DNA from 3 places in the Margalitia sp. FSL K6-0131 genome. Region 3 is predicted to be linked to each of the others. Evidence: riboswitches for the same ligand, from Rfam matches in the RefSeq annotation. Region 3 holds a riboswitch; each other region holds the start of a gene.
The links. A riboswitch is a leader RNA that binds a small molecule or an ion and turns the genes downstream of it on or off. The one in region 3 is predicted to bind thiamine pyrophosphate.

Region 1 (4,275 bases), 1.0 Mb from region 3:
ATGATCTTTAGGAGCGTTACCCAACAATTCATGCAAGGTTACAACCCGACAGTGCCGATGGATTTCTTACAAGTTTCCAATCTCAGCATTGGAGGATATTTGATTATGCCGATTCTATATTGGGCTATCATTGCATATATCCTTTATTATGTCTCTAAGCGAACCGTTTTCGGGAGACAAGTCATTGCGGTCGGTTCCAATGAAAAATCGGCAAAGCTATCCGGAGTAAATGTAGATAAAATTAAGGTACGAGTATATGCATTAATGGGGATTCTTGTTTCCATTGCGGCTATTCTTCAAGTGACTAGGATAGGTTCCATGGACTTTGCAAACGCTGGAAGAGGAGCAGAAATGGATGCTATTGCTGCAGCGGTAGTAGGTGGAACAAGCCTGATGGGCGGAAGAGGATTTATTATCGGTACCATCTATGGGATGTTAATTATTGCGGTAATGAATAATTTATTGAATTTATTTGGAGTGCCGCCGTTTTTAAGAGAGGCGTTTAAAGGGATTATAGTGATTGGAGCTGTGCTTCTGCAAAGGAAGGAAAAATCAGCTTAAGAGTGGAATAGTTTAATAGAAAAAATTCTGTTAAATAAGGAGAGAATAATGTCTAAAATTACGTTTTTAGGAGCGGGAAGTACTGTATTTGCAAAGAATGTCCTGGGAGATTGTATGTTAGTTCCAGCTTTAGAAGGCTTTGAATTTGCGTTGTTTGATATTGATGAACAGCGTTTAAGCGATTCAGAAAAAATGCTGACTAATTTAAAAGAAAACCTAAACAAAAACATTCAAATCAAAGCGTATCATGATCGGAAAGAGGCACTTAGGGATGCAAAATACGTCATCAATGCCATTCAAGTAGGCGGATACAAACCAAGTACGGTTATTGATTTTGAGATTCCGAAAAAATATGGTTTAAGACAAACGATTGCAGATACGGTCGGAATAGGCGGAATCTTCCGTAATCTGCGCACCATTCCGGTAATGCTTGATTTTGCAAAGGATATGGAAGAAGTGTGTCCTAATGCATTATTCCTCAATTACACGAATCCAATGGCGGTTTTAACTGGGGTTATGAATCGTTTTACAAATATCAAAACGGTTGGATTATGTCATAGTGTCCAAGTTTGTACAAAAGAGTTATTTCGTTCATTAGGGATGGATCCAAAAGGAGTACAGGAAAAGATTGCTGGCATTAACCATATGGCATGGTTGTTAGAAGTAAAAAAGGATGGGAAAGATCTATATCCTGAAATAAAGAAAAGAGCGAAAGAAAAACAAAAAACAAAGCACCATGATATGGTCCGATTCGAATTGATGGATAAGTTTGGCTACTATGTAACGGAATCATCCGAACACAATGCTGAATACCATCCATATTTTATAAAATCAAGGTATCCAGAGCTGATAGACAAGTACAATATTCCACTTGATGAATATCCGCGCAGATGTGTGAACCAAATAGAAAATTGGGAAAGAATGAGAGAGGATTTAGTAAATAACAAGTCATTAGACCATACTCGTACAAAAGAATACGGCTCAAGAATTATCGAAGCAATTGAAACAGATATTCCATTTAAATTTGGCGGAAATGTGCTCAATACAGGAAGACTTATTAGCAACCTACCTGAAAAAGCATGTGTAGAAGTTCCATGTATTGCAGATCGCAGCGGCATCACTCCTACCTATGTAGGGGATCTCCCAGAGCAATTAGCAGCACTTAACCGAACAAATATCAATACTCAACTGCTCACCATAGAGGCAGCCATTACTGGAAAGCGGGAACACATTTATCAAGCAGCTATGCTGGATCCACATACATCAGCTGAATTATCGTTGGATGATATCGTTTCGTTATGTGATGATTTAATCGAAGCGCATGGGGAATGGCTGCCGAAGTTTGATGGATCACCAGTGTTAGTTTGATGATAAGTATTTATCATGTATGAAGTGGTTAAAAGTTGGATCCGTGAAGATCTAAAAATACTTAAATATCATTTTAAATAAGTAAGATAGTTGAAAGGAAATAAGACATTACTAGACAATATATCTTCTTGACATATATTTAAATCATGCTATGATAATAGCGAAATATTGTTGGAAAACTTAATATTTTTTTAACCACTAGGGGTGCCATTTAAATGGCTGAGATTAAAGTGTGACTTTGAGACTCTTAGAACCTGATCTGGTTTATACCAGCGTAGGGAAGTGGAACAAGGAAATTTTTTGTGTATTTTAATTTCCATATAAAACCACTTTCTTGAGCGTTGAGAAAGTGGTTTTTTGTTGCACTTTGAAAAGATCTATGGATGCACAACAAAATGATTTTTTGGAGGAGATCGTATGAATTTTTCAGAACAGTTACGACAAGAAGTGGATACCATTTGGGAAGCTAGTTTTCATCATCCTTTTGTGACGGGAATTGCAGATGGAAGCCTATCATTGGAAAGTTTTCGATATTATGTGTTACAGGATTCGTATTATCTTTCTCATTTTGCAAGGGTGCAAGCTTATGGGGCAGCTAAGGCACCAGATTTACATACAACGGCACGTATGGCGGTCCACGCACAAGGGACGGCTGAAGCCGAGCTTAAACTACATGCTCATTTTTCTAAACAATTGGGGATCACAGAAGCTGAAAGAGAGGAATTTAAGCCTGCACCGACAGCTTATGCTTATACATCTCATCTGTACCGTGCGGCATTTGCAGGTCATATCGGTGATATAATTGCTGCCTTATTGCCGTGCTATTGGCTTTATGATGAAATTGGGCAGCGATTAAAGGGAAATACACCAGAGGAACCAATTTACCAAGAATGGATTGCGGCATATGGCGGTGAGTGGTTTCATGAAAAAGTGATGGAGCAAATCCAGCGTATTGACGAGATTGCCAAGCAAGTAACGGATTCGGATTTAGAACGAATGACACAACATTTTATCATAAGCAGTCAATACGAATACTCCTTTTGGGAAATGGCTTATCGGATGGAAGATTGGCCGATTAAGCAAAAGGTCAACAGTTTATTGATAGCTGATTTGGAATAGGAAAAAGATTGCACTCTTATTAAATATGAAATAGAGTACGAGATTTATCAAATATTGAGGTTGGTGGATGTAAATTGAGGCCCGAGCTACATATTATTTCAACAGGAATGCAGTCTGTTTCTGAAATGGTTCAAATCGTAGGTGAAATTCATCCTTATATCGATGCTTTTCATATTAGGGAAAAAAAGAAATCGGCCAGGGAGCTTATTGAAATAGTGAATCAATTAAACGCTAACGGCGTTCCGTTAGAAAAAATAATAATCAATGACCGTATAGATGTAGCAATGGTCGCGCGGGTAAAGGGTGTACAACTTGCTTATCATAGCTTGGACATTTCTGCGGTAAAAGGGGTGTTTCCAAGTTTAAGGTTGGGCTGTTCCGTTCATTCCCTAAATGAGGCGTTGTATGCTGAAAAGTTCGGTGCAGATTATGTGTTGTTTGGACATATTTTTTCCACGCAATCCAAGCCTGATGTAGAACCACGCGGTTTGGAAAAATTAAGAGAAGTAACTACGAAAGTGACTATTCCTGTGATTTCTATTGGCGGTATTGATTTTAAGCACGTGAAAAAGGTGTTAAAAACAGGGGTACAAGGGGTTGCTGTAATGTCTGGGGTCATGTTGGCGGACAATCCCCTTCAAGCAGTAAAAGAATATTCATTTCAACTTGGGTTAAGGGAAAGAGGTAAAGCAAAATGAGTGAATGTTATGATGCCATCGTTGTAGGTGGCGGTGTTAATGGCAGTGCAATTTCCTATAACCTTGCGAAACGTGGCTTAAAGGTAATTCTATTAGAAAAGGACCGTTTAGCTAGCAAAGCATCAAGTGCGGCGGCGGGAATGCTTGCTGCCCAAGCAGAGCTTGAAAAGGATGGCCCACTCTTTCAATTGGCCAAAAAGAGCCGTTCGATGTTTCCTAATCTAGCTGTGGAATTAAAGGAAAGGTCAGGGATTGATATTGAATTGGTGCAGAAGGGATTAGTCAAGATTGCCAGTTCACAAGCAGAGGTACAGGAGTTTCAAAAAATGATGGAGGCAAAGCAGCAAGCAGGGGAAACGGTGGAATGGATGACAGGAAAACAATTATGTGAAAAAGAACCTGCTTTATCACCTAATTTACTTGGAGGAATGTACATTCCAAATGATGGCCAGCTTTCACCTTTCCAACTAAGCCATGCTTTTGCTAAATCAGCAGCAAGCTATGGGGCAGAAATAAGAGAATTTACAGA
Region 2 (4,275 bases), 900 kb from region 3:
TGAGTAATAAAGAGAATCGTTTTATCAAGTTCCTGCCAAATCGAAAGCAGCCATTTTTGCATATCTCGCTTTGTAAAAGCATCGAGGGCTCCGAATGGTTCGTCTAATAACAGTACTTCCGAACCAGTCAGAATGGTTCGCAAAAAAGCGATGCGCTGCTTCATGCCGCCGGAAAGTTGTTTTGGCAAAGCATTTTCCCATTCCGCAAGGCCTGTTTTCCGAAGCCATTCTCTCACATCCTCTTTTGTATAGTTATTTCCTTTTTGAATTTCTGAATGAAGCATTAAGTTCTCTAAAACAGTCCTCCATGGTAAAAGCAAGTTCTGCTGTGGCATATAACCGAAACTGCCCGGAGATGGAATTGCCGTATCCATTAATATTTGTCCCGTTTTCGGTTGGAGCAGTCCAGCAATTAGTTTTAAAATGGTGCTCTTACCTGAACCGCTTTTTCCTATCAAACTAACAAATTCACCTTTTTCAACCGTTAAAGAAAAATTGGAAACAATCGGGTTGTGATCATAGGTAAAAGAAACCTTCTCTAAATGAAGTGTCATTTTACTCTTTCCTTTCTAAAAAGGCTCTTTTCTTTATCTACCTTATAATTTATATGTGTCAGTAGATAAGCTACATAAAGCAGCCCTTTATAATGGCCAATCTTGTCCAGACATAAGCATCTCCCAAAATAAATATTCATATTTGGAAGTGATTTGAAAATGATTTTCCAGCACTGCCAGTTCCTCCTCTGATTTCCCAATAGTTATTTCATCCAATAATTTAATCAACCATAGTGCAATGGAACCGAATTCATCGGAGGAATACGTCTCTATCCATGTTTTGTAAGGATTATTCTCCAGCTGATGTCCATATTGTTTTTTCAATAGCTTTCCAATTTCCCAGTAGTCCCAAGCACATGGCAGCAGACATGAAATGAGCTCTGCAAGCGTTCCATTTTGGGCAACACTTAACATATAGCTCGTATATGCTAAATTATTTGGCGTAGGCTTTGTTTGTTCCAACTCTTCCGTTGTTATACCAAACTGACTAGCGTATTCCCGATGAACATTCATTTCAAAATGAAGAATGTTATGTAGTAGCTGGGCAAAATGTGTCATCGATGCAAGATCATTTGCTTTTTGAACACCAATAGCATATAACTTCGCATATTGGATCAAATAAACATAATCCTGTTTCATATATTCTTGAAACATTTCTTTCGGAAGTGTCCCTTTCCCTATTCCTTGTACAAATGGATGCTGATGATTTTGATTCCAGATTGATTGAATATTATTAAATAAGCGTTCAGAAAAAGTCATTTTTCATTGCTCCTTCCTGTGGCCTAAAGCTCACGATTGAAAAGACTGTTTTTGCGAATGATTCCCTGCAGTGCCTGATTTTTCAGTAAAACCTTTAAAACAATTATTCCAATTACCGCACCTCCGAAAGAACTTACAATAAATGCTGGAATAAAGCCAAAAACGGCTGCTTTTTGCCCAAGGATAAGAGTGGCCAGCGGATAACAGCAAATAGCACCAATGATACCTGTCCCCACTACTTCACCAGTAAATGCCCACAAAAGCTTTTTCGTTTTCATAAATAAAATCCCTGAAAGAAAAGCACCAATCATACTTCCTGGAAACGCGAAAATCGATCCCGTCCCTGCCATGTTCCGTATAAGGGAAACAATAAATGCCTGGGCAACCGAATACATCGGTCCTAATAGAACAGCCGTTAAAACATTTGCCATATGCTGAATGGGAAAAATCTTTGCAAAGCCTACCGGAATGTACACGATATTACTTGTTAATGTAGTGATGGCAATAATCACACAAGTTAAAGTCATTTTTTTAACCTTACTCATAATAAAAAATTCCTCCTTTATAATAAAAAAACCGCTCTCAAAATAGAAAGCGGTTGTAGCATTAGTTGTATATCTCAACAACAATCTACCGCTTCCCTACGCCAGTACAACCTGGATCAGGTCCAAAGGGTTTCAATCCAACGATTTCTCTCAGCCACACGGCTCCCCTAGCAGATACTAATATTCAATTGGAAGGACGCAAAAAACCCGCCCTTCATGTAAGGACGGGTTACATTTACAAGGATAAAATATTCATTACCTTCATAAATTCAGCCACTTCCTTACGCCAGCACTAACTGGATCAAGTTCAAAGGGTCCAGAACATATCTGTCTCAGTCTGTTTAAGACTCCCCTAGTGATTCATTATTCATTTATATACATATACTAGCACAAATTTTAGAAAAAGAAAGAAGAAATTTTATTATATTAATAAAATAACCATCGGAGATAATGTAATCATCAATCTTTTCGACCTTTGTATCATAAATTGAGTCGGGATTTGGGTACCTTGTTTCCTTAATTCTCCCTCTTTCATGATAACACTCCTTCCATCATTTTTATTTACAGTCAATTTTTTTGGTCTAATGCAACTTTTTATTATATATTATCCAAAATTCAAGATTATGTTCGCCAATTTTGATTATTTTTTTCCTCAGTTTATTAGTTATTATGAATTTATTTATGGTTTTATCTTCACATAGACTTAAAAACGCTAAACACAAAAAAGCCAGTTTCTTATGGAAACTGACTAAGTTGATTATGTAAGGAGCCGCCTTTGCCGTAATTTAATGATAAGAAAGTTTTAAACCACCACTCCTCAAAGTGGGTGTTCTCAGAAACGTTTCTGCGTGTCCTCCATGTCTTATAGACAGAGGCTTGTCATTCCGGTTTCTATATAAACTCCCTATTACAGCTCAAAGGTTAAAACTTTATTATGATTACGAACAACGCAGCTTGTGTTATTATATTACTCCCCTTTTGATAAAAAATCAAATGAAAGGTTTTCCATCCAATTTTAATGTCTGCAGACAAAGATTCCTCTATGTCATTAAAGGCGGTAATTTTCATAGTGTTTTTACGAAAATAACGTTTATATGAAAAAACGAATTCAGTGCCCACTATTGATATTTTTGAGCACTTACACCCGATGAGAAGAAACTTGAAGCTTCCTTTTCGCTATTGTTGCTAAACGGATAGAGAATAATACCGCAATGACAGCAAATATAGCGATCATCCCAACGACACCCATCCATCCGAAATTACTGTAGAAGGTTCCGCTTACCGTACCTCCAATACTTGAGCCTGTGTAATAAAAGAACAAATAAAGAGCTGATGCTTGTGCTTTATCATGTGACGAAAGCTTTCCAACCCAGCCGCTTGCAATGGAATGGCCGGCAAAAAATCCGAAAGTAAAAATAGCAATGCCAATAATTTTTAGCCATAGATTTGTGTTAAGGGTTATGAGTGACCCGATTAATAATATAGCGAGAGAAACTTGCAAGATTTTTCTTCTGCCATGTTTATCTGCCAACATTCCCATCCATGTTGAACTAAAGGTTCCAACTAAATAGACGACGAAAATAAATCCGACTAAGGTTTGACTTAAGGAATAAGGCGGTGCAATTAATTGAAATCCAATATAATTATAAAGAGAAACAAAGCTTCCCATTAATAAAAATCCAATACCAAATAGATAAATTAATCCAGGTTCTTTAAATTGACTGAACAGTGATGTTCCTAATTTTCCAATCTCCAATTTTCGTGCTTGGAAATGAGTTGACTTGGGTAATGTAAACCAAAATAATAGACTCGCAAGTAAACTGATAATACCAATTACTACAATAGCAATTCTCCAATTAAAAAAATCGGTCAGGACCCCGCTGATGATACGTCCGCCCATACCGCCGATAGAGTTTCCGCTTATATATAACCCCATCGCCATTCCCAAACTTTTCGGCTCAATTTCCTCCCCCAAATAAGCCATTGCAATCGCAGGCAATCCGCCTAAAACAATCCCTTGCAGAATTCTTAGTAAAAGTAATAAATGAAAACTTGGACTAAATGCTGTTAATATTGCTAATATCGAAGAAGCTACTAATGAAATCGTCATAACCGGTTTTCGACCATATACTTCTGAGAGAGAGCCTGTAAGCAGCATACTAATAGCTAGTGCAATGGTGGTAGACGATAATGTTAAACTAGATACTGCCGGTGAAACATGATACTCCTTCGCAATATCCGGCAGTAATGGCTGGGTGCTCCAAAGAATGGCAAATGTGTTGAAACCGCCAGCAAATAGGGCTAAATTTGTTTTTTTGAAATTGGCGGTTCCACGTTCTATATATCCCATGATGAATGATAAACTCCTTTTTTTCTAGGCTAAAATTTCTGAACTTGAGAAAGGCTTTTGACAAACA
Region 3 (4,275 bases):
TATAACCTTCTTCTAATGCCGGCGTATACACCGCTAATGGCTTCATCGTTGATCCAGGTTGTCTTTGCAGCTGGGTAGCCCGGTTAAATCCCCGAAATACCTTTTGACCTCTTCCGCCTACAAGTGCTCTTACTCCACCCGATTTTGGATCCAGCAAAATCCCTCCGCTTTGTACTAAATCTCCGCTGCGTCCCGAAGGAAATAAATAATCATTTTGGTATACACGTTCAAGTCCAGATTGAATGTTTTGATCCATCTCTGTATAAATGCGATATCCTCTGGTTAAAATCTCATCTTGTGTCAATCCATAACGATTAATTGCTTCATCTAATACCGCATCCACATAATAAGGATATTTTCCTTTTAAAGGATCTCCCCCAGTGTCTTTTAAAACTAATTTTTCGTTAACTGCTTTTTTATACTGATCATTTGTAATGTAACCATATTTTTTCATGGCTCCCAACACAACATTTCTGCGCTGAATTGCCCGGTCCATATGTTTATATGGATCGAGTGCAGATGGTGCATTAATGATGCCGGCCAATGTTGCTGCTTCACTTAAATCAACATTCTGGACATCTTTCCCGAAATATTTCTTAGATGCGTTTTGAACACCCCAAGCACCATGTCCAAAAAAGATTTGGTTTAAATACATTTGTAAAATATCATCTTTAGAATAATATTTTTCAATTTTAACAGCTAAAAAAAGCTCTTCAATTTTACGTCTATATGTTCTTTCCGGGGAAAGAAGTGCATTCTTCGTTAACTGTTGGGTAATCGTACTTCCTCCGGCCGTAACACCGCCTGCGGCAATGTTTTTGAAAAAGGCGCTTGTCATTCCGCGGATATCGAACCCGCCGTGATCATAAAATCTATGGTCCTCAATTGCAACAACTGCATTTTTCAAATTGTCCGGCACTTGTTTTATGGAGACTCCTTCTGTTCGATTGGCTGATATTTTACTTGCAAGATCCCCATCTTTATCGTAAATCGCTGTGGATTGTGCTAATCCTTTTTTCAATGAGCCAACATTAACCGTACTGGCAAAATAGGTGAAAAATCCCAAAAATCCTAACACTACAAGGGATAGTGCCAGCAAGATTATTTGATTCATATGTGCTTTCTTCCATAACCGTTTTACAGCAACCCAAACTGGCTGTAACCGTTTCATGTAGTTCCCTGCTTTCATCATTCATTTGGAATGGAGGAATCACATTCCAATATTTACAAAATAGAGCTGTCTCTATTTCTATGCTAAAGGATATTATGGAACTTGAAAAAAATCAATGGAAATTTTAAAAACAGTGGCCCCTAACCATTGTCATAGGGCTATAGGTGCTTCGTCGCAAGATTTAGATAACGCACCAGAGGCAGTTCAGAAGATGATGCCCACTTATCTTTAACGGTTCCGTTAGTTGATTGACGTGAGCTAGTTACTAATTATTTTTTTATGATTATATAAAAAGAAAGGGATAGCTCCCCTTCTTCGTTTCTATTATTTTTTTACATTCTTTACAAGTCTTGGAGCTGTTATTAAAATGAATACAACCAAAATAGAGCTTAAGATAAAGCTTGGCAACATATAAGTACCATTATATAAGAATGAATAAAGCGCTACCGGCTGCCCTTTTGGTGCGTAAGATCCAAAGAATACAATTCCTGTATAAAAATGAACGATAAATCTTAATATACAACCGACAAATATTCCTATAACTGAAAACGTAATCCATTTCCCTTTTTTTGATTCCTGAATAGCACTACGCACTTGATTTGCAAAAAGACCTGCAAATCCCAATACTGTAAATGCTACAAAATAATCTAAAATAAGCTGTATTAATACATATACTTTAGAATATCCAATGATAAATTGTAATAATCCCAATATAAATCCGGTTAATAGTCCGCCTTTTAGTCCCCAACGATATGCCATGATAAAAACCGGAACCATCGCGATAGAAACAGAACCTCCTTCTGGCCATATCGCTTGAAAAATAACACTTGATACAAGATCAAGCAAATAAGCAAGTGCTCCTAAAACAGCAACTTCCACAAGAAATAACGTTTTCGTTCTCATTTTCATCCTCCCCATTCCCTAATACTTCATTATGAACTGACTGCCCTATTAGGGACCGGGATGAATAAAACCTCTATATTGCTATAAATAAAAAAGCAATACAGGACGGTTTTTAGGAAGTCCTTGTATTGCTCATTCCATCAAACCACAGTCCCTGCGCTAGCATTATCTAACAGGTTCATAGGGTCAGAACTCAGTCGTTCACTCTCAGCCATATCGGCTCCCCTTGTGGGAATATTCATTTTTACCTTCTTGAATATACTACGAAACTATACATTTGACAATCATTTTTACTTTATTCTCCATTTATTTAAGAAAAGTAGTAAATTCATTAAAATAACTTGGAAAGTGTTTGATAATTTTGATATATTTAAAATAAAACACTTATGTTCTCTAAAGTAACGTTTTTTTAGGGGGTGACAAAATGATTCCGTTAAAAGATGTTGTTATAGATTTTCTGGAAGATTGTCGTGAGCGAATCTTATCCCAATGGAATAACAAAATATTAATAAGCGAAAAAGATCCCTTTAAAGAAGGTGTGCTTTTAAATGGCCAATTTATGTACGATATTGTTTTGAAGGCCATCTCAATGCCAAAAAATCAAATTGATCAGCTATTAAAACCGTTATCAGAAAAAGTTGCAGAAGAAAGAAAAAATGCCAATATTAATATTGGTGAATTTGTTTATAATGTTAATTTGGGACGTACTATCATTTTCAAGAATTTATGCTCCCTGCATACGGAGTGGAATAAACTGCAGCCTTCCTTAGATAAGGTAAACTACACTTTTGATCAATTTCTTTATTACGCTGTTTCCAAGTATTCTGAAACACAGGATATGATTATTAAAGAAAAAAATCAATATATTTCTTCGACACATCAAGATCGGTTAACACTTCTGGGACAAATGACTTCCAGTTTTGTTCATGAATTCCGTAACCCGCTAACATCTATTCACGGTTTCGTTCAATTATTAAGAGCAGATTACCCTGAGATTCCTTATTTGGACATCATTTCCAATGAGCTTGAACAATTAAAGTTTAGTATTTCACAATTTTTGATGCTATCAAAAAAGGAAATTATCGAAAATAAAAAAACAACTGTTTTGCTCAATGATTTAATTGAACAAGTATTATCATTTTTATATCCTCGAATATTAGAAGTGAATGTAGAGGTACAAAAGGAATACAAAGAAAATTATAGCATTTTAGGTTATCATGATGAGATCAAACAGGTGCTTGTTAATATTATTTTTAATGCGATAGATGTTTTATTAAATATAGAACACCCAATTATTCGGATTAAATTAGATAAACAAGACTCATTTGTATCGTTAGAAATAGCTAATAATGGTCCAAAAATTCCTGAAAGCTTAATAGATCATATTTTTGAACCATTTGTTTCACAAAAGGAAAGCGGAACCGGGTTAGGGCTTTATGTATGCAAAAATACTATAGAAAAGCATGGCGGAATATTAACGTGTCATTCAACGGATGAATGGACTGTATTTAAGATCCTACTTCCACATACATAACAACTTTTAGAAGCATCCATATACATACTGTTAAAGTAAAGAACTCTCCCGAAATTGGAAGAGTTTCTTTGTTCATATAAATCCAGCAATATATTACCAAAAAAAGAAAGGTAAAAAGGCCAAGGCTCCAATTGCACCTAATGCTATTCCTGCACCGAAGCCCCAACCCCAGCCCCAGCCCCAATATGGATAACCATATCCACCATAAAATGGATATGCGTAACCTCCATATCCTCCTGGAAGAGGTCTTAAATATACCATCCTATTATCTACTCGATGAATTATTCCCCGATGAATTCTTCCGTCTTTTGTACGAATTTCAACGGGTCTTCCAATCCCACGCTGACACATATGATAGTAATTCAATTGTGTTCACCTCCATTAAATTCCTACACTTTAGTGTATGGAGATTTATATTTTTTGAGATGGACAATCGTACAGGGCCATCGCTTAATTTTCTTATGTAATTTATGACAAGGTTCTAGCAAATAACTGCCTTGGTCGTCCCGCTTTTCATTTCGGGTACTATAATTCATTAAAATAACAATTTAAGCATTTAACCTTCTTAAAAAAAGAATATCCCTTTCCTGCTAAATGTGGAAAAGGGATATTCCGGTTACCTAGTATACATAAGCTGCACCAACGATAATAAGAAGAATAAACAACA

Region 1: it holds a riboswitch for thiamine pyrophosphate, as region 3 does, so the genes downstream of both, tenA (thiaminase II) here and thiT (energy-coupled thiamine transporter ThiT) in region 3, are expected to answer to the same signal.
Region 2: it holds a riboswitch for thiamine pyrophosphate, as region 3 does, so the genes downstream of both, thiW (energy coupling factor transporter S component ThiW) here and thiT (energy-coupled thiamine transporter ThiT) in region 3, are expected to answer to the same signal.

Annotation. Positions count from the first base shown of each region.
Region 1 is NZ_JBBOZS010000001.1:2,939,132-2,943,406, reverse strand. Features, by position in the region: gene NSQ59_RS14395 (ABC transporter permease) at 1-561, shown strand, start outside; gene NSQ59_RS14390 (alpha-glucosidase/alpha-galactosidase) at 610-1,929, shown strand; TPP riboswitch at 2,120-2,227, shown strand; gene tenA (thiaminase II) at 2,347-3,048, shown strand; gene tenI (thiazole tautomerase TenI) at 3,123-3,746, shown strand; gene thiO (glycine oxidase ThiO) at 3,743-4,275, shown strand, end outside.
Region 2 is NZ_JBBOZS010000001.1:3,042,819-3,047,093, forward strand. Features, by position in the region: gene NSQ59_RS14890 (ABC transporter ATP-binding protein) at 1-554, opposite strand, end outside; gene tenA (thiaminase II) at 642-1,313, opposite strand; gene thiW (energy coupling factor transporter S component ThiW) at 1,337-1,858, opposite strand; TPP riboswitch at 1,935-2,037, opposite strand; TPP riboswitch at 2,120-2,222, opposite strand; RNA gene ssrS (6S RNA) at 2,621-2,817, opposite strand; gene NSQ59_RS14910 (MFS transporter) at 2,997-4,208, opposite strand; gene NSQ59_RS14915 (LysR family transcriptional regulator) at 4,238-4,275, opposite strand, start outside.
Region 3 is NZ_JBBOZS010000001.1:3,942,637-3,946,911, forward strand. Features, by position in the region: gene NSQ59_RS19360 (transglycosylase domain-containing protein) at 1-1,171, opposite strand, end outside; gene thiT (energy-coupled thiamine transporter ThiT) at 1,496-2,074, opposite strand; TPP riboswitch at 2,208-2,311, opposite strand; gene NSQ59_RS19370 (histidine kinase N-terminal domain-containing protein) at 2,499-3,608, shown strand; gene NSQ59_RS19375 (hypothetical protein) at 3,702-3,959, opposite strand; partial or broken gene NSQ59_RS27985 (YjcZ family sporulation protein) at 4,229-4,275, opposite strand, start outside.